DNA from 2 places in the Shewanella sp. 125m-7 genome. Region 1 is predicted to be linked to the other one. Evidence: riboswitches for the same ligand, from Rfam matches in the RefSeq annotation. Region 1 holds a riboswitch; the other holds the start of a gene.
The links. Region 1 has a riboswitch for lysine ahead of lysC (lysine-sensitive aspartokinase 3). Riboswitches for the same ligand answer to the same signal wherever they lie in the genome.
Positions count from the first base shown of each region.

Region 2: it holds a riboswitch for lysine, as region 1 does, so the genes downstream of both, ACVBIL_RS08275 (Na+/H+ antiporter NhaC family protein) here and lysC (lysine-sensitive aspartokinase 3) in region 1, are expected to answer to the same signal.

Region 1 is NZ_JBRILQ010000005.1:86,866-103,092, forward strand. It holds gene ahpF (alkyl hydroperoxide reductase subunit F) at 1-430, opposite strand, end outside; gene ahpC (alkyl hydroperoxide reductase subunit C) at 781-1,350, opposite strand; gene ACVBIL_RS03755 (DUF4937 domain-containing protein) at 1,742-1,897, shown strand; gene ACVBIL_RS03760 (antibiotic biosynthesis monooxygenase family protein) at 1,872-2,285, shown strand; gene ACVBIL_RS03765 (spermidine synthase) at 2,332-3,075, opposite strand; gene ACVBIL_RS03770 (DUF3332 domain-containing protein) at 3,387-3,911, shown strand; gene ACVBIL_RS03775 (dienelactone hydrolase family protein) at 4,023-4,760, opposite strand; gene ACVBIL_RS03780 (2-hydroxyacid dehydrogenase) at 4,935-5,924, opposite strand; gene ACVBIL_RS03785 (hypothetical protein) at 6,370-6,780, shown strand; gene ACVBIL_RS03790 (class I SAM-dependent methyltransferase) at 6,755-7,303, shown strand; gene ACVBIL_RS03795 (hypothetical protein) at 7,328-7,618, shown strand; gene rluA (bifunctional tRNA pseudouridine(32) synthase/23S rRNA pseudouridine(746) synthase RluA) at 7,767-8,444, shown strand; gene asnC (transcriptional regulator AsnC) at 8,922-9,383, shown strand; gene ACVBIL_RS03810 (succinylglutamate desuccinylase/aspartoacylase family protein) at 9,687-10,793, opposite strand; gene lysC (lysine-sensitive aspartokinase 3) at 10,827-12,218, opposite strand; lysine riboswitch at 12,366-12,548, opposite strand; gene ACVBIL_RS03820 (DUF3293 domain-containing protein) at 12,663-13,091, opposite strand; gene arcA (two-component system response regulator ArcA) at 13,657-14,373, shown strand; gene ACVBIL_RS03830 (DPP IV N-terminal domain-containing protein) at 14,841-16,227, opposite strand, start outside.
Region 2 is NZ_JBRILQ010000013.1:5,922-22,148, forward strand. It holds gene ACVBIL_RS08270 (M3 family metallopeptidase) at 60-2,192, shown strand; gene ACVBIL_RS08275 (Na+/H+ antiporter NhaC family protein) at 2,338-3,918, opposite strand; lysine riboswitch at 3,997-4,217, opposite strand; gene ACVBIL_RS08280 (electron transfer flavoprotein subunit alpha/FixB family protein) at 4,413-5,336, opposite strand; gene ACVBIL_RS08285 (electron transfer flavoprotein subunit beta/FixA family protein) at 5,336-6,085, opposite strand; gene ACVBIL_RS08290 (H-NS histone family protein) at 6,431-6,823, shown strand; gene ACVBIL_RS08295 (amidohydrolase family protein) at 6,982-10,041, shown strand; gene ACVBIL_RS08300 (amidohydrolase family protein) at 10,044-11,384, shown strand; gene rcsF (Rcs stress response system protein RcsF) at 11,511-11,894, shown strand; gene tsaA (tRNA (N6-threonylcarbamoyladenosine(37)-N6)-methyltransferase TrmO) at 11,925-12,674, shown strand; gene ACVBIL_RS08315 (acyltransferase) at 12,683-13,318, shown strand; gene ACVBIL_RS08320 (universal stress protein) at 13,533-13,976, shown strand; gene ACVBIL_RS08325 (amino acid permease) at 14,686-16,155, shown strand.

The sequences.
Region 1 (16,227 bases):
TCATATTCAGTGCTTGCACTACTTCCGGGCATGTTTGGCAACTTAGCGACACATAAGTCTCAAACTGATATTCACCGGGTAATTGACGAATTTGCTCAATCACGTCCGCATCTAATTTGATTGGGTGACCGCCGCTATGCAGCAAAGCCAGTACTAACGAGGTGAACTCATGCCCCATTGGCAGACCAGCAAAGGTAATTTGGCTGCCAACCCCTTGACCTAGTGCGGGGTTAATCACCGACATTGACGGTGTACGCTTGCCTACTTGCTCTGTAACCGAGATAAGTTCAGACAGGCTATCAATATCTGCCGCTAAAGACTTTAGCTCTTGCGCTTTTGGGCTGTCATCAATAGATACAACCAGCTCAACTGGGTGTTTGAGGTTTTGCAAATAAGTGTTCAGTTGATTCTTTACGTTTGCATCTAACATGATGACTCCTAAATATTAAAAGCTAATCTGGTATAGCTAATTTGGTATAGGTGAGTAGCAGGTAGCACTTACCCTGAGCATATTAATGCTCACTAAAAATAAAAAAGTGGTCTTAAAAAGAAAAAATAATCTTAAAAATAAAAGTGTCTTGCGACTAGCAAGTTATCAGTAAAAGTGAAGTTTAATAAAAATGTGTTCAGCTTAGATTTCAGGGGGGACACTAAGCTGAACAACTCATTACTCAGGGTGAATATCCTAAGTAACACAGAGTCTGGTGAAGATAGCGGTCTCGCTAACCCGCTTGGGGCAAGCTAGCGAGCCATTTATCTTACAGGCAACTCAATCGAATCTTAGATTTTACCCACTAGGTCGATTGATGGTGCGAGTGTTGCTTCACCTGGCTGCCATGCTGCAGGGCAAACTTCACCGTCGTGAGTTGCTACATACTGAGCCGCTTGAATTTTACGTACGAGCTCTGCTGCGCTACGACCAATACCTAGGTCATGTACTTCAGCCACTTTGATTTCGCCTTCTGGGTTGATTACAAACGTACCGCGTAGTGCTAGGCCGTCTTCTTCAATCATCACACCAAAATTACGTGTGATAGTACCTGTTGGGTCACCAATCATTGGATACTGGATCTTGTTGATTGTATCTGAGCTTGAGTGCCATGCTTTGTGAGTGAAGTGAGTGTCAGTTGATACTGAGTAAACTTCTACCCCCATAGCTTGCAGCTTCTCGTAATGGTCAGCCATGTCACCTAGTTCAGTTGGGCATACAAAGGTAAAGTCAGCTGGGTAGAAGAATACTACAGACCACTTGCCTAGAAGATCTTGCTCAGTCACTGGGTGGAAATCACCTTTGTGAAAAGCAGTTGCAGAGAATGGCTTGATTGTAGAGTTGATGATTGACTGATGCATGTAATGCTCCGTTTTATTCGTTGTAATAGTTAAAGTTGAAAATACTATTTATTAAAATTCAACAAACTGGATGAGTGATGATGAGTCTCTTAACGCCAGTTCGTTTTCGATGGAAGAATATTAACGGAGTCGATAAATTAATGATAACGGATAAAAGCTATCATTCTAATCTGTTTTTCCGAATAGGAATGATAAAGCTGTAGCATATAGTCATACTCCGACGATTTAACCTGAACGAGGGCTGTTAAAGTTGCTCAGGCCATAGATGCTCTGTGGCTTGCCAAATCTGTAGAGGAGCGAGCAGTAAAAATCTAGCAATAAAAGATGTGCTAACTAAGCTTGTATCTGACAGTAAGTAAGGTACCGTTAGCTAAAAAAGGAGAGCTAATAATTGATCATTAAGCTGATTAACTGTCAGGTAAAACCTCAGTTAAAAAAACAATTTAGTCGAGGCCAACGCCAATGGCAAAACACCAACAGCTCAAGCGGGTTTATTGGCCAGACGGGTGGCTGGCAACAAGATGACGCAAACAACCCCAAGCCATAATAAGAGCCAGTACAAGGCCCATCAGCCTCTATGCGCGAATAAACTACAATCCATTCAACAAGCTCAGTTTATTCGCATGGTTAATTACTCGGTACCCACTGACAATGAAGCTGAGTTTATCAATCAACAGGCAAACCAAAGCAGCCCTTTGATGGCCTCTGTAGCAGGTATGCTTGGTGGTTTTTTAATGCGAACGAATTTGAATGGTGCAGATAGATTGACTCACAGGGAGTTTGTGCTGATTACCTATTGGGATAACCAACAAACTCACCAAAATTATCTGCAGCATGTATTAGCTAACAGTAAGGTGCTGCCGAATAAACAAGGATTAATCGAAACAAGCTTGGCGCATGAAATCCATGTAGCTCAGGGCTGGCAAGTTAATTAAAGCAGTGAGGCCACTTTATCTAAAGCTCCTCACTCAATTAAAACGCTTACAGCCAAAGATCAAATCGAGTCAAAGAGCGCGCTAATTGAAAGTCCAGTTGCTGCGATAACGACTGCGCCTTGGTCTTAAGGGCACTAACACTAATATCGCGCTTAACCTTGCCCGCAAACACCACCCAATTACCACTGCCGGTGAGGCAAGCTCGCACTTCTACAAAATGCATATTAAGGTAGGCAAGCAACTCTCGGTTCTGGCTATGCTCTTTCCAGCAATTTAGCACCAAGTAGCCGTCGGCTTTAATTAAGGCGGCGCACTGCGCAATAAAGGCTTCAGACACTTGCGCAGCATCGACACCGTCGGCGCTATAGATATCGGTAAACACCACATCAACTTTCTTATGATCGCCTAACTGCAAAAATTGCTTAGCATCTTGATTGATCACTTTAAGCTTTTTACTTAGCGGCAGTTGGAAGTAACGCTTAGCCAGCTCAATCACCTCGCCCCTAAGCTCGACAGCGGTAAGCTTAATGCCTGCATCAAAATGGCGCAGCGCATGAATAAGTCCACCTCCGCCTAACCCCAGCACAATTGCGCTCTTAGGTTGGCTATAAAGCAGAACCAGCAACATAGCCTGTACATAGGTATGTTGCGGAATATGCGGCGATGCTTTAAGCAATTTGCTCTGCTCGTCGTTGTCACCAAACGCGAGGATCCGTGTTTCCTTATCTTCTAATACGATAAGCGGACCATATTCGTCTTGGGTTTGGTGTAATACTTGATAGTCTGACATGCGCGCTCCGATATTTGGGGCGCTATTATGCGTTAACTATTATGCGTTAAATAGTACTTTAATAAAATGGTGACGTTCTAGATGTAACAAGTGCTGATAGCGCGCATGCGCAGCAACAATTAACACACATAAACAGACGAAAAACAGCACGAAGCCAAACTTAAAAACAAATACCACACCGAGCAAACAAGCACCGCAAAGATCAAGACAAACACTACAATTTACCAACCTAGATTTGCTGGCGCTGTCACATTTCATTTTTTGCTTATACATACAATCAGCGCCATTCTCAATTCAGTAAAATTAAACCAATGAAAAAGACTATTTCTGCCGTCGCGCTAACGGCAATTCTAAGCACTCAACTTACCGGTTGTATGGGCCAAATGGGCCTAAGTGCTATGGTAACGAAAGGCAACTTAAGTGCCGTTGACAATCGTTATGGCCGTGCCGGCCTGTTCATTTTAATGAGCCCTATCTACGGTTTCGCAGCAACAGCCGATTTATTTGTGCTTAACAGCATCGAATTCTGGACGGGTACCAACCCAATCACCGGCCGTTCACCTGCTGTAGTTGATATGCCTGTAGAAGCTATTTTCAAGGTTAACCAACACATTGATGGCGACCTAACTACTGCGCCACTTAAAAACATTAAGCTAACTAGCGCTTCAATGACTGCGACTGACGAAAACTCGTTAGCAATGACATTGGTTTATGAAGATGGCAGCCAGCAAGTTATGTCTGGTGTTAAGCAAGACGACCATGTTGATTTTTACCTAGATAACACTTTCATTGCTCGCGTCAGCACTGATGAGCTTGCAGCTTACCAGCAAGGTTAATGATTAGTATTTACTCCGTGATATACAAAAGGGCCAGTAATACTGGCCCTTTTTTTATTCGCTGTCTTGTCCTATTACACATTTTATTGTTAGCGTTTTATGCTTAGCTCGTTACTTCAGCGTTCGCTGAAAAAACGCTACCGCTTGCAAGTACATCTGCAGCGCTAAAGCCGGATCATACCTATCACCTTCATCTCGCATAAAGGCATGTTGCGCATTCACTTCCAGCCAATTAAATTTGCGCGCACTCGCTTCTAACTGGTTATAGAGTAATTTACGTCCCTCACTAGAAACATGAGGATCTTGCTTTCCAAACACCATAACCAGTTCGGCAGCGATATCACCCGTTCGAGTCAAGGAATCGTTACCCTCGTCGCAAGGCAAGGTATTAGAGTGGATGTCTGTAGGGTACAAGCAAAATGCCCCTTGGATATCTGGGTTGAGCGCCGCGCGATAAGCTAGATGCCCACCAATACACACCCCCATACTGCCAATATTGCTGCTGCAAAAACTTAAGCTACGGGCAAAATCCACCAGTGCTTCTGTATCACTATCATGCTGCTCAAGTGGCTTAGCAAACTTATCCGCGTTGCCTTTATCTTTACCCTCGTCATCGTACTCAAGCACGGTACCTATTGGGTTTAGTTCATGAAAAACTTCAGGCACTAATACCACAAAACCGTGTCCAGCGAGTATCGCTGCAGCTCTGGCAATCGGCGCCGTTTGTTGAAAAATCTCTGAGTAGAAAATGATACTGGCGAACTGCCCTTCACAATCAGGGCGATATAAATAAGTGCGCATAGGTCCAGTAGCGGTTGAGATATCATGAACTTCTTGAGTAATGATCATCGGCTTTCCTTAAGCGAGTCAGATAATTAAATACAACCTCTATCACTTAGCGTGATTGGCTAATAATACTGTTACATAGACTAAAGCAGCCAGCATCGATTAGCGATAAAAAAAGCAGTAGCACTTAAGTGTTCTAGCACTAAAGAAACGACTGCTTAGTTTAAGCTTTAAACGCTAATACAACTCGTTAGGGCAATGCTCTCCGGTAAGAAGCTGCTTAACATTGCTTAAGGTTGTGTGAGCTATCGCGCCTAATGCTTCTTCGGTTAAAAAGGCTTGGTGACCAGTAAAAATCACGTTGTGGCAAGCAGATAAACGTCTAAATACATCATCTTGAATGATTTCACTCGACTTATCTTCAAAGAAAAGCTCTTTCTCATTCTCGTAAACATCTAAGCCTAGTGAGCCCAGTTGACCAGATTTAAGTGCTTCCATCGCGTCGAGTGCATCGAGCAGTCCACCACGGCTAGTGTTGATCACCATGACCCCTGGTTTCATTTTAGCAAAGCTGTCTTGGCTTAATAGATGATGATTCTCTTGCGTCAGTGGGCAATGCAAGCTAATCACATCGCAAATAGGATACAGCTGGTCCAATGAAAGATACTCTACACCAAGGTCGATTACAGCTTGGTTAGGATAAGGATCATGCGCTACCACTTTACAGCCAAAACCCTGTAATACCTTAATCGTCGCGAGACCAATCTTACCCGTGCCAATTACGCCTACCGTACGGCCATGCATATTAAAGCCCACTAACCCTTCTAAAGAGAAGTTAGCATCGCGAGTGCGCTGATACGCTTTATGAATTTTACGGTTCAGAGTTAGCATTAATGCCACTGTGTGTTCGGCGACAGATTCTGGTGAGTACGCAGGTACGTTAACCACTTTCATGCCTAAGCGTTTTGCCGCCGCTAGGTCCACATTGTTAAAGCCTGCACAACGCATAGCAATAACCTTAGTGCCACCTTTTGCCAACTCAACTAATACTTCTTCACACAAAGAGTCGTTTACAAAAGCACAAACCACCTCAAATCCTTCTGCGAGTTTGACGGTTTGCATACAAAGACGGTAATCGAAATATTCAATGCTGGCGTCAAATGCGATATTGGTACGATCAAAATGCTGCATATCGTAATGTTTAGCGCTAAAAAAGCCTATTTTCATTGTCGAAACCTTAACTAATATGAGTAAGAAAACGTGAACAGTTTATGTGATATTAGCAGATTTGTCTTGAGGGCTATTGATCTATGCCTCATTGATAGCAATTGCATTGCTTAAAGAAAAAGCGAGCCCCTGACGGCTCGCTTTTCTGCTTATTCTGAAATGAAGAAAGGATACGTTTTCTTATTTTCAGATCATCGCTACAACTGGTTGAGCATGGAAAAACCAGTTACTGTAGGGAGTAAGCTTATGGAGGCTAGATTAGCACTATCTATAAAGAGGTATCGATATCTGCTTCACAAATTTGCCGTATGCCTGACAGTAATGACAAAGGTTAGGATTTACGCTCCGCAAAAGTAACAATTAGCTATTGTGAGCGTTATACGCTTTTTAATTAGTGAATTCCTGATAATATTTGCCGACAGCTAACCGCATAAGAACCGTTAATATGGCCAGAAAAGAACTCAGCGAAAAACAATTTATGATCCAACGTTTTTCAAAAACAGCCCTACGTGCTCTACATATATTGGGGATCACAGGTGCCGGCGGTGGTATTTTGTTGCATGTTCCCCAAGAGAAATGGCTTACCTATTGGATAATGGCCATGGCAACGGGCTCAGCCATGATGCTATGGGAAGTCGTTCGCGACTGGCGCTGGCTGATCCAATTAAAGGGGGTGCTCACCATTGTTAAGCTAGGTTTGCTTGGGCTGTTTATCCCTTTCGCGGCTTATAAACCTGAGCTGCTTATTTTTGTGGTGTTATTATCAGTTGTAGTATCACATGGCCCCGCAGGCTTAAGACATTTTTCAATAGTACATGGACGCAGAATTGATGGCAGAAAAGAAGTTAAAGGCTAACGCCGCAGCGTTAATCACCCAATTTACCGATTTAGCAGACTATCTAAGCCCCTGCTGTCAGGTGCTAGATCTAGCCTGCGGCAGCGGCCGCAACGGACAATGGTTTAGCGATAAAGGTTGTCATGTCAGCTATCTCGATAAGAATCTCAGTGGGCTTGATGTCTCTGCGCCAAATGATTCAACTGCTATCGAGCGGCTCGAGTGGGATCTCGAAGACGGTAGTGCACCAACACTTGCCACCGCACAATACGACATAGTGCTCGTTTTTAACTATTTACACCGTGCGCTATTTACGCAGATTATGGATAGCGTAAAGCCTGGCGGTCTTATTATTTACGAAACGTTTACCGAGCAGCAAGCTCAAATTGGTCGTCCTCGAAATCCTGACTTTTTACTTAAAACGGGTGAATTAAAAGCAATATTTGCTAACTGGAGCTGCCTACATTACTCTGAAGATCTATTCGGAGAATTACCCAACGCCAGTTATAAAGCACAAATTATTACGAAAAAGCCGTTGGGGTAAACAGGACTTAATAAGAGGCACAGTATGTTTCCATACCCAGAGCAGTATCGAATCGCACTCCCACCGATGATCACAGGCTTCATGGTGGTATGGGCGTTACTCAGTCGACTGGTCTTTGGTGACGCTAGCGTGTTAAGTCTCTACCCTCTGCTCGCTCTTTTTCCTATCGTAATATTTTTACACGGTTTACTCATTTGGGACGCTAGAAGTATGAGCCGTCTCGATCAATCTTTTTATGCCTTAATCCACTGCGCCCTAGCCTTTGTGGTTTGGACCTTTGCGATTATGCATGTCAACGGTAATGGATTTTCATAACGCTATTGCATCAGCTCTCAACTCTTTGCCAGGTCTGCATTGACGGATCTCGATGGGTATTGATTGTAGCCACAATTATCTTAAATCTGCTTGCATAAAGAAGCACCAAAGAGGTATCTTTGCCGCGCATTTTTAATAAGGTTCCATCATGACTGATTTTGTCTACTCTCCTCCTACAACGCCTTGGCTTGAAAAACTTCATCAAGATAAAGACATCATGGTTGTTAATAAGCCATCAGGGTTATTATCGGTACCGGGTCGAGACCCAGCCCATGCCGACAGCACTTACAACCGCGTACTGGCTGAATTTCCTCACGCAAAAATTGTACACCGCTTAGATATGGCCACTTCAGGTGTGATAGTGGTGGCGTTATTGCGTAGCGCTGAATCAGAGCTAAAACGTCAGTTTAGAGATAGAGAAACCAAAAAAACCTATTATGCGAGAGTGGCAGGTCACGTAAAAGAGACTCACGGCACCATTAATCTACCACTTATTTGTGACTGGCCTAATCGCCCTAAACAAAAGGTCGACCATAAGATAGGTAAGCCATCGCAAACCCATTATGAAGTGATCAGTTATGGCAAGCGTTCGACCTTAGTTAAACTCACGCCGATAACCGGCCGCTCGCATCAATTGCGCGTGCATATGATGGCGTTAGGTCACCCCATTCTTGGTGATAACTTCTATGCCGATCCACTCGCTAAACGACTCGCGCCGCGTCTATTGTTACACGCGCAGTCACTGACGATTACTCATCCTTACACTAAACAAAAGATGACGTTTAGTTGTGATGCACCATTTATGGATGCCGAGGGTGAGCAGTAGCCTCTTTGATAACAGAGATGGTACTTGAAATGGTAACGAATAAGCCTATTGCGCGAACAAAACGTCAACCGCTATCTCCTTAGTCGTTGGCGTGTTCTATCTCGACGAGTTAAATAGTCATTAGTCATAACGCTGAGCGATAGGCTTATACCCAAGCCACCTGAAGATGCAGGGTTCAGTGGGAATTTAATGCGCTTTAAGCAAGGCGTTGATTGCAGTTAATGCTTGTTCCCTTAGCAAGATCAATAACGCAGCAGAAAGTGCATTAAACCCCATCGAAGAAGGCTTTGCGCAAGGCCTCTGAAATGAGCATGTTCAAGTCGTTTGGGTATATATAAACCAGTCGATAGCACTCAAGCATGATAAATACTTCATGCAAGTGAACTCAGTCACTTACTTATCTGACAAATCAGTAGAATATTCATCAAAAAATACGTAAATTGTTTAACTAACCAATAAGCAATCGACCTATTTATTATGGAAGCCCCATTTCAACGAGACTCTCTCGATAATCAAATTCTGTCTGCGTTAATGAAAGAAGCCAGAACACCATTCGCAGAATTAGCTAAACGTTTCGGCGTAAGCGCCGGCACCATCCATGTTCGCGTCGAAAAAATGAAGCAAGCAGGGATCATCACTGGGGCGCAAATTACCGTCAACCCCAAAGCTCTGGGTTATGATGTCTGTTGTTTTATCGGCATTAACTTAAAAAGCGCAGGCGACTACCCTGCCGCCATCTCTAAGCTCAATGCACTAGAAGAGGTGGTTGAGGCCTATTACACCACGGGGAACTACAGTGTGTTTGTAAAGGTAATGTGCCAGTCTATCGATGGTCTGCAGCATGTGCTGATTAATCGTATTCAGTCTATCGATGAGATCCAATCGACCGAAACCCTCATCAGTTTACAGAACCCCATCGTACGGGCGGTTAAGCCATAGGCAATTCCCAAAGCTGGCAATAAAAGCGAGTAATCTAAATTGCCAGTAAAAAGGCTAATATGGGTTTAATGCTGGTAAGTTGAGCCCGATACAGATTAATAAACAAAAGCAATAAACGACGAAGCGCTCACTTCGTTTGCTACACTGAAGACACCAAGAAAAGAAAAACTCGGGGTGGCTTTTCTTCGTGGTCCATTCTTATCTTTCGAAGTCATCGAATTTTCTTTGAGTGACTTCCTTAAGTGAACGGCATGACTAACATGAATTAGGCTTTACAACGCCGCAAGCTTGGCTCTCGACCAACTATAGCTCAAACAGATTGGTCATCACCTTATAGAGTTCCGTGCCTTGGTAGACCGAGGCCGAGGCAAAATGCAGGATAGGTACACAGTCTTGCTTCAAGCTTAACGGCGTAAACTCTTTATCTGTGCCATATAGATCCAGCCTTAAAATGTTCGCCAGTGGCTGCCCCGCTTTGAGCGATTCACCTAATACGGCTTTGTACTCGACCAACCCCGCTGTTGGCGCGTGAAACTTCTTATAATTTTTTAGATAGCAGCCATATCTTGCCATTTTTGCAGCTTGGATCTTTTCGCTGACCACTCCACGATAACTGAGGTAAGCCAAAATGCCTTCGGCATCGCCAGCCGCATCATCCATATCGATACGCTCTTGGCTCGCAAGCTCTAAGGTAAATGCCGATACTGGCACCGTGAAGCAACGACCTTGAGACTGTGCAAATTCGGTTAATTGCCACCAAGGGCAAAATGCCGCTTCATCCATGGCACCACCAAAATCATTGGGGATGACTAAGCTAAAGGGGATCGAGAAATAGGCTGCTGAGGCGACATCATATTCAGGGCAATATAGATGTTTGCACGATTTAGGTCCGGTATGCAGGTCAATCACAATATCAGCTTCATGAGCCAATGATTGTAAGCTGACCGCCAATCGTTTGCCTGTTGTTACGCCCCATTCACTGTTTAAATGGGCTTGGCATAATTCACTTAAATGTAAGCGGTAGGCCTGAATCAAGGCTTTATCATCTAAGTGACTATGCCGTTGATACCAACTTGCCACATCAATCTTGTGATCTAAGTATTCACGATTCCAATTAACCCCGGTGATCGGGTCAAAGCGCCCTAGAGTAAACTCACCACTTTTTTGATTGATACCAAGCGGGTTAGCTAAGGGAAGTAGAGTTATCTCGCCGATTACATTTAGTTTTTCCAGTCGTTTCATTAACTGAAAAATAACCGCATTGCCCTGCACCTCAGCGCCATGTACGTTCGCTTGGATAAAAACCTTAGGTGCATTGAGATCTTTGCCGACCATACGATAAACAGGAACATTAAGTTCCTGTCCCGTTGCCAACTCACCGACTTTCAGGCTCGATTGGGTAAATTCCATAAAATGCAAAATTCCTCGTTGGCGTTGGCTTTACTATGCTTCAAATAAGTTTTCATGCAAGGCGCGGATCACATTAGCCGCTTCGGCCTCATCAACCAAAATACACAAGTTATGTGGACTCGCGCCTTGGCAGATCATACGTACATTATAGGTTTCCAGTACTTCAAACACGCGGCGACAGACACCCGCTGTGGAGGCGATATTGTTGCCAATCACGGCGACCAAGGCCAACCCATCTTCGACACGCACGCGGCAATGTTGCGACAACTCTTGCAATAACGCCTCGCTAAGTAAGCCCTGCCCACTTGAGTCAGAGCCTGTTTTATCTAAGGTTAATGCCACGTTCACTTCTGAGGTGGTGATCAAATCAACACTGATTTTATGGCGTGCAAGCGTGGCAAAGGTTTCAGCAAGAAAACCTTGAGCATGTAGCATCTGCAAACTATGAAGATTAAGTAACGTTTGATCCCGGCGCACTGCAACGGCGCGGTATACCGGCTCACTTTGCACCGTATGGCGGATCCAAGTGCCGCCCTGTTCAGGGGCCCAGCTTGAGCCAACAAACACCTGAATTTTTTGTCTTACAGCAGGTAATATTGTTGCAGGGTGTAAAACTTTAGCGCCAAAGGTCGCCATCTCAGCGGCTTCATTAAAGCTAATTTCGGCAATAGGACTCGCATTAGGTGCAAGTCTTGGGTCTGTAGTGTAAATGCCGGCAACATCGGTCCAGATCTCAACGGCTGTCGCTTGCAATGCTTCGGCCAGCAATGCGGCTGAATAATCACTACCACCACGGCCAAGGGTTGTGGTGTTGCCTTCACTATCTGCGCCCACAAACCCTTGAGTCACAATCACTTGCTCTGCAAGTAGTGGCTTAAGGTGCGTTTGAGCAAGCTGTGCAATTTGTTCTATTTGTGGCTCAGCGCGGCCATGATGGCTATCGGTACGTAGTACTTGGCGTACATCAAATGCTGCAGCACTAGCGCCTTTTTCTCTCAAAACCGCCGCAAAGAATACCGATGAGCACATCTCACCTTGGGATAAAAGTTCATCCATTACCGCTTTGCTGCGAGTCAAGCTTAAGCGCTCACTTAAGGTTGAGATATGACTTAAAATAGCGTCGACTTTAGCGGCAATATCACTTGGGTTTCCAAGGCTATCTAGAATTTGATATTGAATAGATGCGATTTGCTTGATTAATGCTTTAGTGTCTTCGCTAGACGTTGTCTCTTGGGTTAGCGCAACTAAGTGATTGGTCACGCCACTCGATGCGCTCACAACAACCACACGAGTTTGCGGATTAGCAATAATGATATCGGCGCAGCGCTGCATAGCGTCATAGTCCGCCACCGAGGTGCCACCGAACTTGGCGACATTTAATTGTGGTTGCGTCTGCGAGCTAACTGAAGATGAGACTAACGACATAGACCCGCCTCCACACTCAATAGAAACGGCTGACACTGACTCAATAGGGTATTTTGAATAACTAACATGAAATAAGCTCCGAACTAACTTCGTTCGAAGAGCCTGGTGCCATGATATGCCCCCCAAAAAAATTGGGAAACAGCGATCGTCACCAGAAGCTCTCCACCATAAAAAACATTGGTGACAATCGACAGGATTCAGCCTGCACAACCAACATTCAAGCCTGACCAAATGGCATTGAATATCTCGGCGCTAATCTCCCTCATAAGCCATCATAGGGGTTTGGCCCCCTCCAACTTACTACCTAGTTAGCGCTCCTCTTCTGTACTTACCTTGTATGAAGTAAATTGCTTTCGAAAAAAGCTGCTTTGTATACAAAATAACAGGTTAAAAAATATCAAAAAATAACCAATTAAGTCAATGGAAATCTTAGATGATTTAATTTCATACTATATCAGGAAGCTCCATCACCCAATTGACCCGAGGAGAAAATGCGCCCAACAATGTTTCTTGGCAAGGCAGCAAGCAAGGAACAAGCTGCAATTGATCTGCTTCAACATAATAAATGGCATTTTGATTAAACTGGCAACCGAGTTTAATGGCCGAGGCCTTATCGGATGATATTGCCCAACTCTTTTCCATATGCTTTCTATCTTGAGATGCGCCTATCATTGCCCGATAGGGAAAGCCCGATCTGTGTATTTCATGTTGAAGTTTTCGGTCCAAAAGACCATTTTGGCAAGGAGTCAGTACCACTCCTCTTGGGTTATATGCAGTGATAATAGCGAAGGATAATTGAGCAGATAAAGGTTGAGTAACCAAGAATTCTGTTTGTTGATAATAGCGCCAAAGGTTGTCGACTGAGTTATTCATTGCTAACAAATTCTCCAATTTAGGTGGAATTATTATAGCAAACTCGTTGGCCCCTCCTAGCTACGTGATGCAGGTCACAGTCAACGTTTTTATCAAACATAATATAATCAGATAGATAAATAATAAATAGTGATCTAAATCATATCATCGAGGAATTTTGTTAACATTTCATTTGTTAACAAATGCCTAAAACGAGTACAATAGGGCTTGTTGATTGACTCACACTGAATACATGTAACGAACACATTTTGTTACACATATCTGAAACAGTTAGAAGAGTAATCCACACAGCTGTATCAAATGTGACCTATGTTTGATTTAACATTTAAACTTCATAGTAAACGGTAGTTAAGGAACTTTTTCCTATTATTGTTAATCGAAGTTTATACAGTTCACGTTTTTCCATATGTGAGATACCCATACTTTTGCTAATCATGCAGTGTGTTGCTGTTTCGAGCCAGTTTTGAAAGCACCTACGTGTATCAGTGAATTATCAGCATAACTAGATGGAGTATAAAATTGATTATACTCATGGTTAGAAATAGACAGAAATTAGGTAATTAATATGCAAAACCCGCACATTCTTATTGTTGAAGATGAAGCCGTTACAAGAAACACACTGAGAAGTATTTTTGAAGCAGAAGGATATGTGGTAACTGAAGCCAATGATGGCGCTGAAATGCATAAGGCTATGCAAGACAACAAAATTAACTTGGTCGTTATGGATATTAACTTACCAGGTAAAAATGGTCTTTTATTAGCTCGCGAACTTCGTGAAATTAATAATATCGGTCTAATCTTCCTAACAGGCCGTGATAACGAAGTTGATAAGATCCTTGGTCTTGAAATTGGCGCTGATGACTATATCACTAAGCCATTCAACCCACGTGAATTGACTATTCGTGCTCGTAACCTATTAACTCGCGTTAATAGCACTGGTACAGATTCAGAAGAGAAAAGCGCAGTTGAGTTCTACCGTTTTAACGGTTGGAGCCTTGAAATCAACAGTCGTTCTCTAGTTAGCCCACAAGGTGAGTCATACAAGCTACCGCGCAGTGAATTCCGCGCTATGCTTCACTTTGTTGAGAACCCAGGTAAGATCTTAAGCCGCGCAGACCTTCTAATGAAGATGACTGGCCGTGAACTTAAGCCACACGACCGTACTGTTGACGTAACAATCCGTCGCATCCGTAAGCACTTCGAAAGCTTGCCTGATACGCCAGAAATCATCGCAACAATCCACGGTGAAGGTTACCGTTTTTGCGGTAGCTTAGAAGATTAATTCTAAGCCTCTGCATTTGCGCTGATAGCTATATTAAATCTGTATAGTTAAATCAGTACAGAGAAAAAAGCCAGTCAATTGACTGGCTTTTTTTATGTCTATACGGTTATGAATCATTGCAACGAGGCGCAATAACACCGCCCTTAATTAGAGTATCTACTTAAATAAAACAGAGCTTAACTGAGGCTGAAATTTAATACTGCTTTAGAGGAAAGTTTTTCCCTACCAAGCAATCAACCGCCACACTACCTATAAAGTAGTAGTTATTTTATATTAACTCAAAAAAGTTGTGTGTAAAAATCGAATACTATTTACCAATACTTCAGTGGCTCGCTGCTATAATTTTCACTCTAAAATTTATAATTAATAATATTTAATTCCAAATTCATCATTATTAAAAACGTAGCAATGATCATTAATAATTAATCACCACTACGCTTTACACTTAATAATCAAGAACAAACCAATTACTTTAGCTGACGGTCTAAAAAGTCTGCTAACGAGCGATATAAATGCACTCTCACTTTTTCACCACGCATTGAGTGCTTAGAGCCCGGATAATCGATCATCTGAAACAACTTACCCTCATCCTGCAGCGCCTTATACACGCGCGTACTGTTTTCAAACAATACGTTATCATCAGCCATACCATGGTACATCAGCAAACCTGACTGATAGCCGGTCACATACGGCAGCACACTGCTGGCCTCATAACCTTCTGCATTCGTCTCAGGGTGGCCTAAGTAACGCTCAGTGTAGTGAGTATCGTAAAGTGACCAGTCTGATACTGGCGCACCTGAAATAGCCGCCTTAAAGTAATCCGGCGCCTTAAATAGGCTCATTAACGCCATGTAACCACCATAGCTATGGCCATAAATTGCGATATTATCAGAATCGACGAAAGGCAAAGTACGTAGGTAATCCACGCCCACCTTCTGATCGTTAACCTCTACCTCACCCAGCTGCTTATAAATCACATATTCAAACTTGGTGCCACGGTGCGCCGAGCCACGGTTATCGAGCTGATAAACAATATAGCCTTGTTGCAACAGGTGCTGAGTAAAGTAGTCTTGATGACTCCAACTGTTCACCACCAGCTGCGCATGTGGGCCGCCATAAACGCGCACCACCACAGGATACTTCTTCGATGCATCAAAGTTCGTCGGTTTGAACATGCGATATTGCAACATCTGGCCATCTTCAGCCTTTAGTTCACCAAATTCAGGTACCTGCCATAAACCAAAGTAGTTATATAACGGGTGGCCCTTTTTAACTTCGTTTTGCTCAACCCAGGCTAGGCGCTCACCGCTACGGTCGTGCAGGCTCACCTGTGGCGGCTGTGAAAGACTACTAAAATAATCGAGGTACACAGGTTTATTGTCGGCAAATACCGCCTCGTGCATCCCGCTGCGCTGACTAATAGATTCAACTTTGCCACCACTGAGTGCCACACGGTAAAGTTGCTTTTCAGTCACCTTAGTCTTGCGACCGGTAAAGTAAATTTCGCCAGCTTTTTCGTCAACATATTCAACCGCATCAACCGCCCAATCACCAGAGGTTAGCTGACGAATAACCTTGCCATCTAGGCCGATCAAATACAGATGATTAAAGCCATCTCGCTCAGACGCCCAGATAAATGCCTTTTGCTGCTTTAAAAAATGCAGGTCGTCATTAAGATTTACCCAAGCTTCACTGCGCTCGTTAACTAATTCTCTATCGTTTTTAATATCATCAATCGCCACCACGCGCAGATCTAACGCTTGCTGATCGCGGCTTTGCCACTGATAAGACAAGTGCTTACTGTCAGGTAACCATTTTACTCGCGGCAGGTAAATATCAGTGTCTTTACCTAAA
Region 2 (16,227 bases), on a different contig from region 1:
ACGTTTAATACGCAAATATTAGATTAGAAGCACAATTATAATAAAGGAAGTACAAATCTATGCATAAGACACTCGTTGCAGCGGCTATTACCGCAACCTTAGCCTTGAGCGCTTGCTCGACAACATCAACTCAAAATACCAATGCCGTGATGGTGCAAACTCAAAATCCATTCTTACAAGCAAGTCAGCTTCAGTATGAAGCACCGGACTTTAGTAACATAAATGATGAGCACTTTCAGCCTGCACTAGAGCTTGGGATCCGCGAGCATTACCAACAAGTGTTAGCCATTGCTAACAACCCCGAAGCTGCAACATTTGAAAATACCATCGTAACGCTTGAAAAAAGTGGTGAGCTACTGACCCGCACATCAAAGGTGTTCTACAACTTAGCCGGTACCGACAGCAACCCGACACTACGTAAGTTGCAAGGTGAAATGGCGCCAAAAATGGCCGCTCACTCAGATAACATTAATCTAAATCCTGCCCTATTTACTCGCATCGAAACACTTTATAACCAGCGCGAAAGCTTAGGATTATCAGCCGAAGAAAATCGCTTAGTTGAGGTTTACTATAAGCGCTTTGTTCGCGCAGGAGCCAAGCTTACTGAAAGCCAAAAACAGCAGATCCGCGTGCTCAATGAAGAGCAATCAACGCTAACCAATGAATTTGCTCAGCGCCTAATGCGCCTAACCAAAGAGATTGCGGTTGTAGTGGACTCAAAAGAGCAACTTGCAGGTTTATCAGACAGTGCCATTAAAGCTGCTGCAATCGATGCCGAGGCCAACGGCCATACAGGCAAATATCAACTTAACATCACCAATACCACGCGCCAGCCAGTACTGACTCAATTACAAGATAGAGAGCTACGTCAACAAGTTTGGCAAGCATCTGCTAACCGCGGTCTTGAGGGCGAGAATGAAACCGCCTCTTTGGTTGCCCGTTTAGCTCAACTACGTGCAGAACGTGCAGCGCTGCTTGGATTTGATAACTGGGCAGAATACCGCCTAGCACCACAGATGGCCAAGACACCTGAAGCGGTTTACAAGATGTTCGGCTCAATGGTGCCAGCCGTAGTTAAAAACACTCAAAAAGAAGCGGCCGATATTCAAGCCATGATCAACAAGACTGGTGGTGACTTTGAATTGGCACCTTGGGACTGGGCTTACTATGCCGAACTTGTACGCAAAGAAAAGTTCGATTTAGATGAAAGCGCAATCCGCCCTTACTTTGAGTTCGACCGAGTCTTAGAAGATGGCGTGTTCTTTACCTTAAAAGCGCTTTATGGCGTAACATTAACGCCGCGCCCTGACCTTCCTGTTTACCATGAAGATGTTAAAGCCTATGAGATGTTCGATGAAGATGGCAGCAGCTTAGCCATTTTCTACGCCGACTATTTCTCTCGTGAAGGTAAACGAGGCGGCGCTTGGATGAGCTCATTTGTGACTCAGTCTGAACTGCTTAACAGCAAGCCTGTAGTCGTTAACGTGATGAATATTAAGAAGGCACCAAAGGGTGAACCTACCTTTGTTAGCTACGATGAAGTAACGACTATGTTCCATGAAATGGGTCATGGTACTCACGGTATGTTCTCTAAAGTGGTTTATCCAACGCTCTCAGGAACTGCTGTATCACGAGACTTTGTTGAGTTTCCATCGACATTCGAAGAGGATTGGGCCGCGCATCCAAAAGTGCTTGCAAACTATGCTAAGCATTATGAAACGGGTGAGCCGATCCCACAGGAGTTACTCAACAAGCTACTTAAATCTCGCAGCTTTAATCAAGGCTTCGATACCTTAGAGTACATGTCAGCAGCGCTGGTTGATTTAGAGTGGCACTCACTTAACGCGAACGCACCACTACAAGATGTGGCCAGCTTTGAAGCGGCAGCGCTTAAGAAGCACGGCGTAGATTTACCCGCTGTGCCGCCACGCTATAAGTCGACTTACTTTGCTCACGCCTTCCCGGGTGGATACTCTGCAAGTTATTACGCTTACATGTGGAGTGAAATTTTAGCTGCTGATGCGTTTGCCTACGTGCAAACACAAGGTGGCTTAAGTCGTGAAATTGGCATGAAGTTCAGAAAGACGATTCGTGAAGTGGGCAACACTGTAGCACCTATGGATGCCTACAAAGCCTTTAGAGGTCAAGAGCCAACCACTGAGGCCCTACTAGAGCGACGAGGCTTAAACTAAGCGCTATTGCGCTACAGAGGTCATACGCTGCGGGCTAAATTGATTAGCCTAAAAACAAAAAATCCGCTCTAACTAGAGCGGATTTTTTTATGGTTCTAATTTATCGAGGTGAAGCTTGCGCGTACCTCAATAAGGGCTATTACCTTTATTGCTTACATTGAGAATCAGGCGAGCACGCCTTGATACGTAACACAATAATGCTAATGACAAACACTACGCTACAAGCAATTAAGCCCGCTGTAACTGATTCTGTAAAGCCAAGTACTAGGTAACCGACTAAGCTGATCCCCGCCACGATTAACGCGTAAGGAAGCTGCGTGATCACGTGGTCAATATGGTGACAGTTCGCCCCCGTTGACGACAAGATAGTGGTATCAGAGATAGGTGAACAATGGTCACCAAATACCGCACCCGCAAGGACGGCAGCAAGCATAGGCAACATCATACCTGTGTGGCTACCCATCGCCATATCAGCTGCGATTGGCAACATAATACCAAAGGTACCCCAGCTGGTGCCGGTTGAAAACGCCGTTAAACCAGCAAGAATGAATAGTACCGCTGGTAGCATAGCAAATGGGATATTACCGGTTGCTAAACTTGCCATGTACTTACCTGTTTCTAGCTGACCAATTACGCCGGCAATCGTCCAAGCAAACAACAGGATGTAGATAGCAGGCAGCATTGACTTAGCGCCTTCAAACAGACCTTTAGCAATCATCCACTTGTCTACGCGTTGATAAATCACTAGAGCAAGCGTTACTGCTAAACCAATTAAAGCACCAAAGAATAACGATGAGCCTACGTCTGTATTTTCAAATGCACCAATCAAGCTAAACTCTAAACCTTTAGCTGCTAACGCATCGCCGCCACTGCTGACCATGAAGTAGAAAGTGGCAAATACGAGTACCGTGATAGGCAGGAATAAGCCCATAATCTTGCCGGTATCGGCTTCAGGTAGTCCTGAGTTAGCGCCAGGCGGTAACCCTTTAGACGCATCGTATAGTTCGCCTTTTTGTGCTTTTAGCTCATGCTGGCGCATTGGGCCAATATCAAGTCCCATTAACGCAACACAAAGCAGCAGTAACAATGCGAAAATCGCGTAGAAGTTCATCGGGATCATCTGTACAAACACACTGAGATGCCCGGTGTCTGCAAACCCGTGAGCGGTCAAGATACCACCAATCAAGGCGATGATATAAGCACCCCAACTCGATACAGGTGAAATAACACAAATAGGCGCGGCAGTAGAATCAAGCAGGTAGGCTAACTTACTACGTGAAATGTAATACCTGTCGGTGAGTGGCCTTGCGACACTACCAACCACCAAGCTGTTGAAATAGTCATCGATGAACACCACGCAACCTAGGAACATAGTGAGTAGTTTTGCATCGCGCTTATTGCGGATATGGGTACGAGCCCAATCAGCAAAAGCTCTAGCTGAACCACTTACGGTGATAAGTGCTGTGATCATGCCAAGCACGACCAAGAATCCCAAAATATAAAGATTCCAGCTATTCAAAGCGCCATCGTCCCATACCAGACTTAACACTTTTTCGCTGAGGTATTGACCCGTTTGCATCGCAGAAAAATCGGTAAGCAGCAAAGCTCCCAACAGAATCCCGACACCTAAAGACAGCAAAACACGACGCGTTAACATCGCCAGTACAATTGCCACTACCGGAGGTAGCAGCGACAGAGCCGAATCGGCATAACTTATAATTGTCATTTTTAATTTCTTCGCTAAATACGAATGGAGGCCGACTGAACTGGTGGGATATAGCAGTAGATATCTGATTACACCTGTCCTATCAGTAGCGCTCCATAGCCATATTAATGGTCATCATTAATATAAATCTTCTTATCTTCCAGATAAGAAATACTATGGCAGTGCTGTCCCTATTTGGTCACAGCCCCAGCAACTAGCCCCGATATGCTATGTCACTTCGGCATCAAATCCTTTCTCGATAGATCAGCGGTATCACCCTACTTATCGATACTAATATTGAATGCACCTCTACTTCTCAGGACGCAATTTAAGGCTAGCTCAAAAAGCGTGACGGACATAAAAACATAAGCGGCTTTAGAGATGCTACTCTAAAGCCGCTTATCGTGACACAGATCACTAACAATACCAAATACGACTCAAAGTAATTAACAGTTTACAAACCTATTAAAAACAATTCAGCTTGGCATCGCTATAATCAGCCAGCCCTTACTTGTTTACAATTGCGCTAATAATTGCGGCACCGCTTCAAACAGATCGGCCTCAAGACCATAATCGGCCACTTGGAAAATTGGCGCTTCAGGATCTTTGTTGATAGCAACAATCACCTTGGAGTCTTTCATACCCGCCAGGTGCTGAATCGCACCAGAAATCCCCACAGCAATATACAAGTCAGGTGCAACAATCTTACCCGTTTGGCCCACTTGCAAATCGTTTGGTACGTAGCCCGCATCAACTGCAGCACGAGATGCGCCAAGTGCGCCGCCAAGTTTATCTGCGAGCTGCTCTAAAATAGCGAAGTTTTCACTATTACCTAGGGCGCGGCCACCAGATACTACAACCGATGCACTGCCCAAATCTGGACGCTCAGATTCAGTTAAGCTCTGAGTCACAAACTCCACTTGCGAGGCAATGTCTTGTGATAATGTCACGAGTTCTGCACTGCCGTCTGTTGCTACAGCATCAAAGGCACTAGAGCGCACTGTCATGACTTTCTTATCATCTAAGCTCTGTACAGTCGCTAGCGCGTTACCTGCGTAGATAGGGCGAACAAATGTGTCGCTGCTGACGACTTCAGTCACTTCCGACAGCTGAGATACATCCAAGAGCGCAGCCACACGCGGCAACACATCTTTACCAAAACTTGAAGCCGCTGCGAGTACATGTTCATAATCAGATGCGATGCTTAACATCAGGTCTGACACATTGTCAGCGAGGTGATTAGTGTATGACACTGAATCAGCAAGTAAGACATTTCGCACACCACTTAGCTTTTGTGCTTCGCTTGCCACGCCAGCACAGTTATGACCAACGACTAATACATCGATGTCACCACCAATTGCCTGGCCACAGGCAACGACTTTCGCGGTATCCAGTTTTAGGCTGGCGTTATCGTGTTCTGCTAATACTAAAATTGCCATTAGATCACCTTCGCTTCATTCTTTAACTTTTCAACCAACTCCTCAACAGAGGCAACCATGACTCCACCACTGCGCTGGGCAGGTGGCGTTATTTTAATAATTGTCTGGTGAGACTTAAGCGTGACGTCAAAATCTGCTGGCGTCAGCGACTCAAGCGGTTTGCGCTTGGCTTTCATGATGTTGGGTAGTTTGGCATAACGCGGCTCATTCAAACGAAGATCTGCGGTGATCACTGCTGGCAATGACAAGTTAACTGTCTGTAAGCCGCCATCAATTTCACGAGTCACGACAAGTTTATCGCCCTCTAGCTTAACTTCAGATGCAAACGTGGCTTGTGGCATTTTAGCGATAGCAGCAAGCATCTGCCCAGTTTGATTGTTATCACCGTCAATGGACTGCTTACCAAGAATAACCAACTCGGCTTGCTCTTTTTGTTGCACGGCATGAATAAGCTTCGCGATTGATAGCGGAACAAGATCTTCATCCGTTTCAATATGGATTGCGCGATCGGCTCCTAACGCGAGTGCCGTTCTTAACTGCTCTTGCGAAGCTTTAGGCCCAATACTTAATACGACAATTTCAGAGGCGCTTCCAGCTTCCTTTAAACGAACAGCTTCTTCAACGGCGATCTCACAAAAAGGGTTAATCGCCATTTTGAGGTTTGCGGTATCAACGCCAGTATTGTCAGCATTAACCCTGACTTTTACATTGGCATCGACGACACGTTTAACTGGCACCAATACTTTCATAGGGCTTCCTTCTTACGTCTCTTATAATGTACGGAATTAAGTAACCTAGTAGCAATATAATGCCCAGTTAAGGTTACTGAAATTAGAGATACTTTACGTGCTGTTAACGTTAACGTCAACCAGGTTTCAAACACCTGTTCATTCAAATTAACACTGCATAACATTTGCTTGAATTAAACAAGCATAAAACATTTATTAACTCGTAATAGTTGTTACATTATTCATAATAACTATGTTTCGATATAAATAATTCAAAAATAATATTTGATCCCTAGCTAAATAGTTTCTATTATTTAACTCAAATATTGCATTCTCCATCCCCATCTTAATTGGACATAAATAATTATGAGCGATTTTCTTGAAATATTGACCCATGGTCGTCGTTTTAAAGCAGCAGTTAAAGAGCTATCACTGAACGATTTAAAAGAGCTGTCTGTAAAGTTAGAAAAGATTATTGAAGAAAAATCTTCTCAACAAGCCGAAGAGCAAGAAGCGATGGCAGAGCGTAATGCCAAAATTGAAGAAATTCGTAAGCAAATGGAAGCTATCGGATTATCTGTAGATGATATCGGCGGTTTAGCCGTTAAAGCCGCGCCAAAGAAACGCGCTCCTCGTCCCGCTAAATATCAAATTGAAGTTGAAGGTGAAATGGTTCAATGGACTGGTCAGGGTCGTATGCCAACTGTATTTAAGAATCAGCTTGAACAAGGCCGCACTATGGAAGACTTCTTGATCTAACTTCAAGTCTACCAACTAAGAGCTCTGCTATTTGCGGGGCTTTTTTGTTTTTAAGTTAAAAATATTACATCAGTAGTTACAATTACTGCTTATTCATTGTTAATAAGTTAGGATATGCTCATCATTTTCCTGTTTATCTAACAATAATAAGTAGAATAATGCGTAAACATATAGTCCCTCATCGAATCGCTCTTCTTAGTTTGCTATGCTGTCAAACAGCAATTGCTAATGAACAACTTACCGATAATACCCCAAGGCTGACAGCATTAACTCATGCAGAACTAATGCTAGCTCCGGGTAAATCGTTAACGAATGCCACCTTATTGATTGAAAACAACAAAATTAAGGCAATTATCAAAAATAACGATATTCCTGAGGATGCTTTTGTTATTGATTTAACGGGACATACAATATATTCAGGCTTTATCGACCCCTTTACTGAATATGCGATTGAGTATGAAACAGAAGCCCAAGATAAATCAGGCCCTGTATATGAAATAAAACGTATTGGTGGTAATGCGAGTAATGGCGCAATACATTCACAAATGCAGTGGTTTAATTATGTTCACCCTAATAAAGAACAAGCAAAGGAATGGATCGATAACGGCTTCACCAGTGTTCAGTCTAGTTATTTAGATGGGATCTTTAGAGGACAAGGTGTCACCATATCGTTAGCTGATAAAAAAGCTAACGATGTTATTTATAATGCACAGACAAGTCAGTTTATGGCCTTTAACAAAGGTTCATCTGTTCAAGATTACCCACAATCGTTAATGGGTAGCATGGCATTAATAAGACAAACCTTCTCTGATGCAAAATGGTACAACCAAAATAGAAATAAAACGACTTCATCAAGTAAAGAATTAGAGTTTAATATTGCCTTAGAACGTTTAGGGGATCCGAAAAAACAACACTACATATTTGAGACTAAGAACCTTAATAACCAACTACGAGCAGCACAATTATTAAGCGAACATAAATTTAGCGGAAGCTTAATTGGTAATGGACACGAATATGCAAAACTTTCAGAATTAAAGTCCTATCCCTTTAGTCTCGTCTTACCCTTAAATTATCCTGCAGCCCCAGAAATAACTGACGGCGATAGCGAACGAGAAATTAGTCTTGCTCAATTAAGGCATTGGGAACGTGCGCCAAGTAATTTGGCTATGGTGGCAAATGCTGACATTCCCTTTGCATTAACTCAGCATGGAATAGATTCACAGAAATTTTGGCCAAGACTTAAGTTAGCTGTCGCTAGAGGTTTATCTGAAGAGGCTGCACTTGCGGCATTAACCACAGATGCAGCAGAAATATCGGGAATTGACCATTTGGCCGGAAAATTGGAACCCGGCTTTATGGCAGATCTGGTGATCACCGATGGTAATATTTTTGATGATGGCAACATTGTCAGCATATGGTTACAAGGCAAAGAGCAACAGCTCATCAATCGTGACCTAGCCTTACTTGATAACCCATATCAAATTCAAATCGGCGCGTTAACCTTCGATCTTAATATCAGTCAATCTCCGTCACTTAGCGGCACGTTGTCGAGCGGTGAGAATGATATCAGCCTTGCCAACCTTGATTATCAGTTAGGTCGCCTTACCTTTAGTGCAGACCTTTCTGAGGCGGGTATAACGGGGGTGAGCCGTTTCACTATTTGGCTAGATGCCCAAGGCTTAAGAGGCAGACTACTCGATGGTAATAATCAAACTATGCCATTTGGCGGCATAAAGCTTGAACCTATAGCCACAGTAAACAACAGCAACAATGGCGATATAGACAAAGTTGATATAGACAAAGTCGTGCTTATTTCTAACCAAACCTCACCGAATGTCGCTTATGGCTTAAGTCAGCAACCCGCACTTGATAGAGTCCATATTAAGAATGCCACGATTTGGACATCGACTAACAACGGCGTATTAGCGAATAACGATTTAATTATCGCCCGCGGAAAAATCCAAGAGATAGGTAAAAACCTTAGCACTCCTTCAGGGTATGCCAGCATTGATGCCACAGGTAAACATGTTACCGCAGGGATCATCGATGAGCACTCGCATATTGCGCTAAATGGCGGTACCAACGAAGGCTCCGATGCGATTACCTCAGAGGTACGTATCGGCGATGTGATCAATCCTGATGACATTGCCATCTATCGCGGCCTTGCTGGCGGTGTGACGACGGCGCAACTGCTTCATGGCAGTGCCAACCCTATTGGCGGCCAAGCGCAAATCATTCAACTCAAATGGGGCGACAGTGCTGAGGAGCTTAAATTTAAAGATGCCCCTGCGAGTATCAAATTTGCCTTAGGTGAAAACGTTAAGCAAAGTAACTGGGGAGATGCGTTTACCCATCGTTTCCCTCAGAGCCGTATTGGCGTTAAAGCGCTGTTTAGCGAGGCCTTTAATGAAGCTATTGCCTACCGAAAAGCACAAGTCGACTATAAGAAAATGCGCACTAGTGAACGTAGGCGCACAGTTGCACCGCCATATAACTATCGCTTAGAAGCGATTGCCGAGGTACTTGAACAAACGCGTAATATCCATATTCACTCTTATGTGCAATCTGAAATTCTGATGTTCCTGCGCCTTGCTGAAACTTATAACTTTAAGGTCAGTACCTTTACTCATATTCTTGAGGGTTACAAAGTGGCTGAAGAGATGGCAAAGCATGGCGCTCACGCCTCCACCTTCTCTGACTGGTGGGCATACAAATTTGAAGTTTATGATGCCATCCCACAGAACACCTGCCTAATGCAAGACAAAGGCGTGCTAACCAGCATCAACTCAGATGACTATGAGATGCAACGCAGGCTTAACCAAGAAGCAGCAAAATCAATGATGTATTGCGATATGTCGGCTGAAAATGCTTGGAAGATGATCACCATCAACCCCGCTATTCAACTCGGCATAGAAGACAAAGTCGGCTCATTGGTTGAAGGCAAACAAGCCGATATTGTGCTTTGGGATAATCCACCGCTGTCAGTTTATGCAAAAGTTGATTCAACTTGGATTAGCGGACGCCGCTACTTTGACCGTGAGCAAGACAAAATAGCCCAAATCGAAGTCGCTACAGAGCGTGCAGCGCTGATCCAAAAAGTACTGCTCAGTGATGATGCCCATAAACAAGGTGAGACCCCGATTGATTTAACGGAGCCTGAATGGCACTGCGATACTCATTTCAACGCATGGCAGCAAAGCGCAACAGGAGCACTGTAATCATGTTTAATAACTCGTTAACGCGCGCAGTCACCCTGCTAAGCCTACCTTTATGTTTTATGGCAAATGCCCACGACATGGTCCCTGCTAGCACTCAAAACCAAGCGATACTGTTTACTAACGCCACAGTACATACTGTGACAAATGGCGTCATGCTCGACAGCGACGTGCTGATTGCTGATGGAACAGTCATTGCCGTCGCGCAAGACCTAGATACACCTAAAGCACCTGCTACCGCTTTGACAACACAGGCAAAAAACGATTACAGCGAGCTACTTACTAACGCTCAAGTTATCGATGCAACCGGAAAACACCTCTACCCAGGTTTAATTGCACTCGATACCAGCATGGGGCTAATTGAAGTCGAAATGATGCGCCCAAGTAATGATGCCTATGAAGTGGGTTATATCAATCCACAGTTAGAAGCGATTACTGCATTTAATCCGGATTCAGAGATTATCCCCACGGTGCGAGTTAACGGGATCACCCACGCCCAAGTTGTGCCTCAAGGCGATGGTTTAGCAGGGCAATCGGCATTAGTGTCAATGGACAGCTGGACAATTGAAGATGCCTTAGTTGAGTCTAATAAGCAGTTTCATCTTTACTGGCCACATGTGCGATGGTTATCAAAAGATGCCGATAAGCGCAAAGAGCAGTTAACAGATTTAAAACGTAGAATCGATAAAGTCTACAGCGCATTTTCAGATGGAAAGCGATATCAACTCGCAGATAAAGCTGGCAAGATCAATAAAATAGATCTGCGCTGGCAGGCGCTTACCCCCTTATACGAAGGCAAGGCGCAACTGTTTATTCATGCACAATCACAAAAGCACATTGAAGAAGCCATTGCCTTGGCTAAGCAGTATGGCTTTAAAATCGTGATTGTGGGCGGCTATGATGCGTGGCGAGTCGCCGACGCTCTAGCTGAAGTGAATGCGAAGGTGATTTACAATCAAACCTTAGCACTACCTAAACGTAATGATGAGCCTATCGATCTCGCATTTAAGATCCCCGCGCTACTTAAACAAGCCCAAATCCCCTTTGCTCTTGGTTTTTCATCAGACTGGAATAGCAGAAATTTACCTTTCGCTGCTGGTCAAACCGTCGCTTACGGTTTAACCAAAGAAGACGCCCTTAAAAGTATCACTTTAGATGCCGCAAAAGTGCTAGAGATTGATGATATGGGGGCTATCGCTCCAGGCTTTAAAGCCAATATCATCTTAGCAACGGGTGATATTTTGGACCCTATGCAAGCAGGTATTGAGTCTGTCTATATTGATGGCCGTAAAATTGATCTTAATAATCGTCATCAACAGCTTTATCAAAAGTATCTAAAGCGCTAGAATTTCAAACTTATAGCGCGACTTAAGATTAATCGTGAAAAAGTGCTCTTTATGAGCACTTTTTTATTAATAGCTTGAGTGAGTGCAACGGCATTTCAACCTCAATAATAAAACAGGCCCGCCACCATGAAATATTTATTACCATCAGCTTTTATCCTTTTGCTTAGCGGTTGCGCCGGTGAATACACCTTTAACAGCAATTTGGACAGCGATGCGATTAATGACTACTTTAAAGCGTCGGACGTGACGGTTTATGAAGGAACATTGCAACCTGTAGGTCCCTTTGAGATAAAAGGATTAGTAGAAGGTGAAACCTGCCAAGTATCAGAAAACGATGCACCAGCCTCAATCGTTGAAGCCCGTACGCTTGCGCGCCGCGCTGCAGCAGACAAACAAGCCAATGGCTTAGTGATAAAAAACTGCTTGTTAATTGAAGAAGCTAACCTAAATTGTGTTAGTCGTGCAATTTGCGTCGGCCAAGCAATCGCCACCAAAAGTGACCCACAATAATCTTATTTACCCATTTTAGAAGTAACCTTAATGTCTTTTACCAGCCAGATCCAAGCCGTGGCCTATTGCCGCACTCCCTATAAACAAAAATTTGGCATACCTAGGCAGCCAGGTTTAGTGAGTGCCGCCCGCGGTTTTGTTGAATTAGCGCCGCCTTTTAATCAAATTGATGCCGTTAGAGGATTAGAACAATACTCACATTTGTGGCTGCTGTTTTGTTTTCATGAAAACCTTGCTGCCGGCTGGAAGACAACCGTTCGCCCACCAAGGCTCGGTGGTAACGAAAAGCTCGGCGTATTTGCGACCCGATCAACCTTTAGGCCCAACGGTATTGGTCAGTCAGTGGTTAAGCTGCACGCTGTGCATACCCATAACGGCAAAGTAAGCCTTGAGATCTCAGGCATGGACTTGCTTGATGGCACACCGATTATTGATATTAAGCCCTATATTCCATTTTCAGATTCAATCGAAAATGCCCAAGGCGGCATAGCCCAAGATGCCCCTGTTTTAGCTAATGTATGCTTTAGCGAGCAGGCATTGGAACACCTTGAGCAATATCAACAAAACCCTGCGTATCCGCGCCTACGTGAGCTTATTGAAGGTGTTTTAGCGCAAGACCCTCGCCCAGCTTATAAAAAAGCCAAGGCCGACCCCAAATTATATCAAGTTGCATTATATGACTTAGATATCTTGTGGAAAATAACGGACGCCGGTATTGAGGTTTACGAGTTAAGAGCCTCACACGTTGGCAAAACTCAACAAGCTTCAACTCAAGACTAGATAGCCATATGAATCCGCCACCAGCAGCACAACATAAGCCTGATTATCAAACTCAGCATAAAAAGCGTCTGTCTTATATGCCATGGCTTTATTTCTCATTAAAAGAGAAGCACCTCCAGTGGGCCAAACCTTGGCAAGAGGAGGTGCAAGCCCACTTTTGTGCAGTTGAAACCGTCTCTATTGGCGAGCGCTGTTTCATTGCGCCCGAAGCAAACCTGTTTGCAGAGCCAGGCCGTAATATCACCATAGGCGATCAGTGCATGATTGCCGCCGACAGCTTTTTACACGGCCCTATCACGCTAGGTAATGAAGTCGCCATTAATCACGGCTGTTCACTCGATGGTGGCCGCCATGGCATTACCATTGGTCATCAAACCCGTATTGCCAATAATGTCACCATTTACGCCTTTAATCACGGCATGGCGCCCGATATGCCTATCTATCAACAGCCATCTAACTCTAAAGGCGTGGTGATAGGTGAAGACGTGTGGATTGGCGCGCAAGTAGGCATAGTTGATGGTGTCACTATTGGCAACCATGCGGTAATAGGCATGGGCGCCATCGTTACCAAAGATGTGGCCGACTATGCCATCGTGGCGGGTAATCCAGCCCGAGTGATAGGCGATAGGCGCGATAAGCGCTAGCCGTTTCAGTGCACCTCCAACATAAAAACTAGCCTACAGGGCTTTGACTTCCTGCTGAGCAATCACTTATTTAATGTGGTTGGAATTAATATCATCCCTTGAAAATGATTCCCCTCATCACGAAACATATTTTGGCCCTGTGTATAAAGCACATTTGAGCTGTGATATTTAACCACCTATATTTATTGAGTAACCATGTAAATAGGAGGATGCGATGCGTACTCGAGATATTTTGTGCCCGATAGACTTTTCAGAAACGGCTAATCACGCACTAGGATATGCCGTCGAAATGGCAAACTTATATAGCGTAAATATTCAGTTATTAAATGTAATAGGCCTACCTTATATCGCACCCGATTTCGGCATTGTGATAAACAGCCCCGCAGAGCAACTCCTAGACCTTGAACCCTATGCCAACGATAAGATGAAACAGATAGTGGCTGAAGTACGTGAAATGCTCCCAAAAGGCTTGAGGGTAAATAGCAAAATCCGCACGGGGGATGTAGTTAAGCAAATTTTAGCGGAAGCTGAAGCACAAAGAGTCGGAATGATAGTCATCGCCAGCCACGGCTATACGGGGTTATCTCACCTATTAAACGCCAACGTCGCTGAAACTATTGCAAATCAGGCTAAATGCCCTGTTCTGGTCGTTAAATAGTAGCACTCAATATTAATCGCTAGGCTATTCGTTATACCTCTGCAGTTCTGTGATGCCAATCAGTATATGAAGTTGATCGACTCAGAGCGTTTTTTGACACTCTAATTCAAGGCGAATAGATGAGATAATGATTGTGCCCTACAGGACCTATTTAGCGCAGAAGTAGGCAGCCAAAAACACTCCTTCAGTATCGGTTTACACTTTTTACAACCACAAATACTCTTGAACTCCATTGAGAAAAAACGCGCATAAACGAGCCGCAATACACGGCGTGGCGACGCTAACCCAGTCGTCATAGGTATAAAACAGTCACCTCTAAAACCGTTTGCAATTATGTAATTATGGAGGATTGTCCAGCTAAAAACCTGGGGATATGCAAAGTAACACCTAATGCTTGCGCACCGCGCTGGCTGCGTTGCTCTGCGTTGCTCCGCGTTACGCGCGCGCTTTTAAACTAATTTTGTCATTTTCTTGAATAAATTCAATTTAAAACGGTGGTATTGCAATAATTGTTCTATCTTCAATAGTAATAATGTAAGCCCTTGACCAATTGAGAGTTATAACTATGTCACCCCGTACTCAAAATCCAGTTAACTGCAATTGCATAAAATTTATCCTTGAAAGATATCCAATATCTCAAATCTAAGTTTTCCGCACTTTACTAATTTAATAAATATATAAGATGTGTACTAACCTGGGAGTCCATTTAATGAAACAACAAAATGCGCCAACAAGTACAGCTAGGCATATGAGCCTATTTGGATTTTTTGCTCTAACCGCCACCATGGTTATGACCGTATATGAATACCCGACCTTTGCTTCATCGGGCATATCATTGGTTTTCTATTTGGTTGTCGCGGGTGTCTTTTGGTTTTTACCTGTCGCTTTATGCGCTGCAGAAATGGCAACAGTTGAAGGTTGGGACAAAGGGGGGGTATTCACTTGGTCTGGACATGCATTAGGAGAACGATGGGGCTTTGCTAATATCTTTTTCCAATGGTTCCAAATCACCGTTGGTTTTGTCACCATGATTTATTTCATTTTAGGCGCGCTGTCCTATGTATTTGACTGGGCTGCACTCAATGATAATAGTACGGTAAAATTTATCGGAGTAATGGTTATTTTTTGGGGACTCACTTTATCTCAATTAGGCGGAACCAAGTACACCGCAATGATCTCCAAAGTCGGTTTTGTGCTTGGTATTCTCATTCCAGCCTGTATCCTATTTAGTCTCTCGATTGCCTTTTTTGTGACTGGTGGTATCAGTGATATGCCGATTACCACTGAAGCCTTATTACCAGACTTCACCCAACTGAATACCTTGGTTGTATTTGTATCATTTATCCTTGCCTATGCCGGTATTGAGGCATCGGCGACCCACGCCAACGAAATGAAAAACGTAAAAAGAGATTACCCTATCGCTATTATCATGCTGGTGATATTAGCCATTGTGCTAAATGCCATCGGTGGCGTTGCGATTGGTGCGGTAGTGCCAGAGAAAGAACTTGGGCTGTCAATTGGAGTAATCCAAGGATTCGAAGGGTTATTTCACTATTTCACTCATGATATGGATTGGGCTATTCGAGTGATTGCGGTGTTAATTGCACTTGGCGTAGTCGCTGAAGTATCGGCCTGGGTCGTTGGCCCATCATGGGGGATGTTGGAAGCCGGTAAAAAAGGCTTACTCCCCGCTAAACTCTCTGCCACAAATGCTGAAGGCGTGCCTGTAAACTTTTTACTTCTACAAGGTGCGATTGTTTCAATATGGGCGGCGGTACTGACATTTGGTGGGGGTGGCGCTAACGTTTCCTTCTTTACCGCAATATCGCTAACGGTAGTGATATACGTTGTCGGCTATATTATTTTTTTCCTCGCCTATATCAAGATCGTACTCAGCTATTCAGATTTGCCTCGCGCTTTTGAAATCCCAGGAGGAAAAGGAGTTAAGATATTTGTCGCTTTAAGTGGATTAGTTATTTCGATATTGGCACTGGCTATTTCATTTGTGCCCCCAGCACAAGTTGGTGGAGGAGCTGCTGCAACTGAGTATATGACAATCCTCGTTGTGAGCTTTGCGATTACCCTTGTTTTGCCATTTTGGATATACCACGTAATGCGTAAAAATAATCCATTGCCACCAGGCGTAAAAATGCTTGATGACAACGAAACCTCAAGCTAATAGCAATGGTTGAGGATAGAGAACAGAGATCTCTATCCTCTATAGAACCCATATACCCCATATACCCCATAT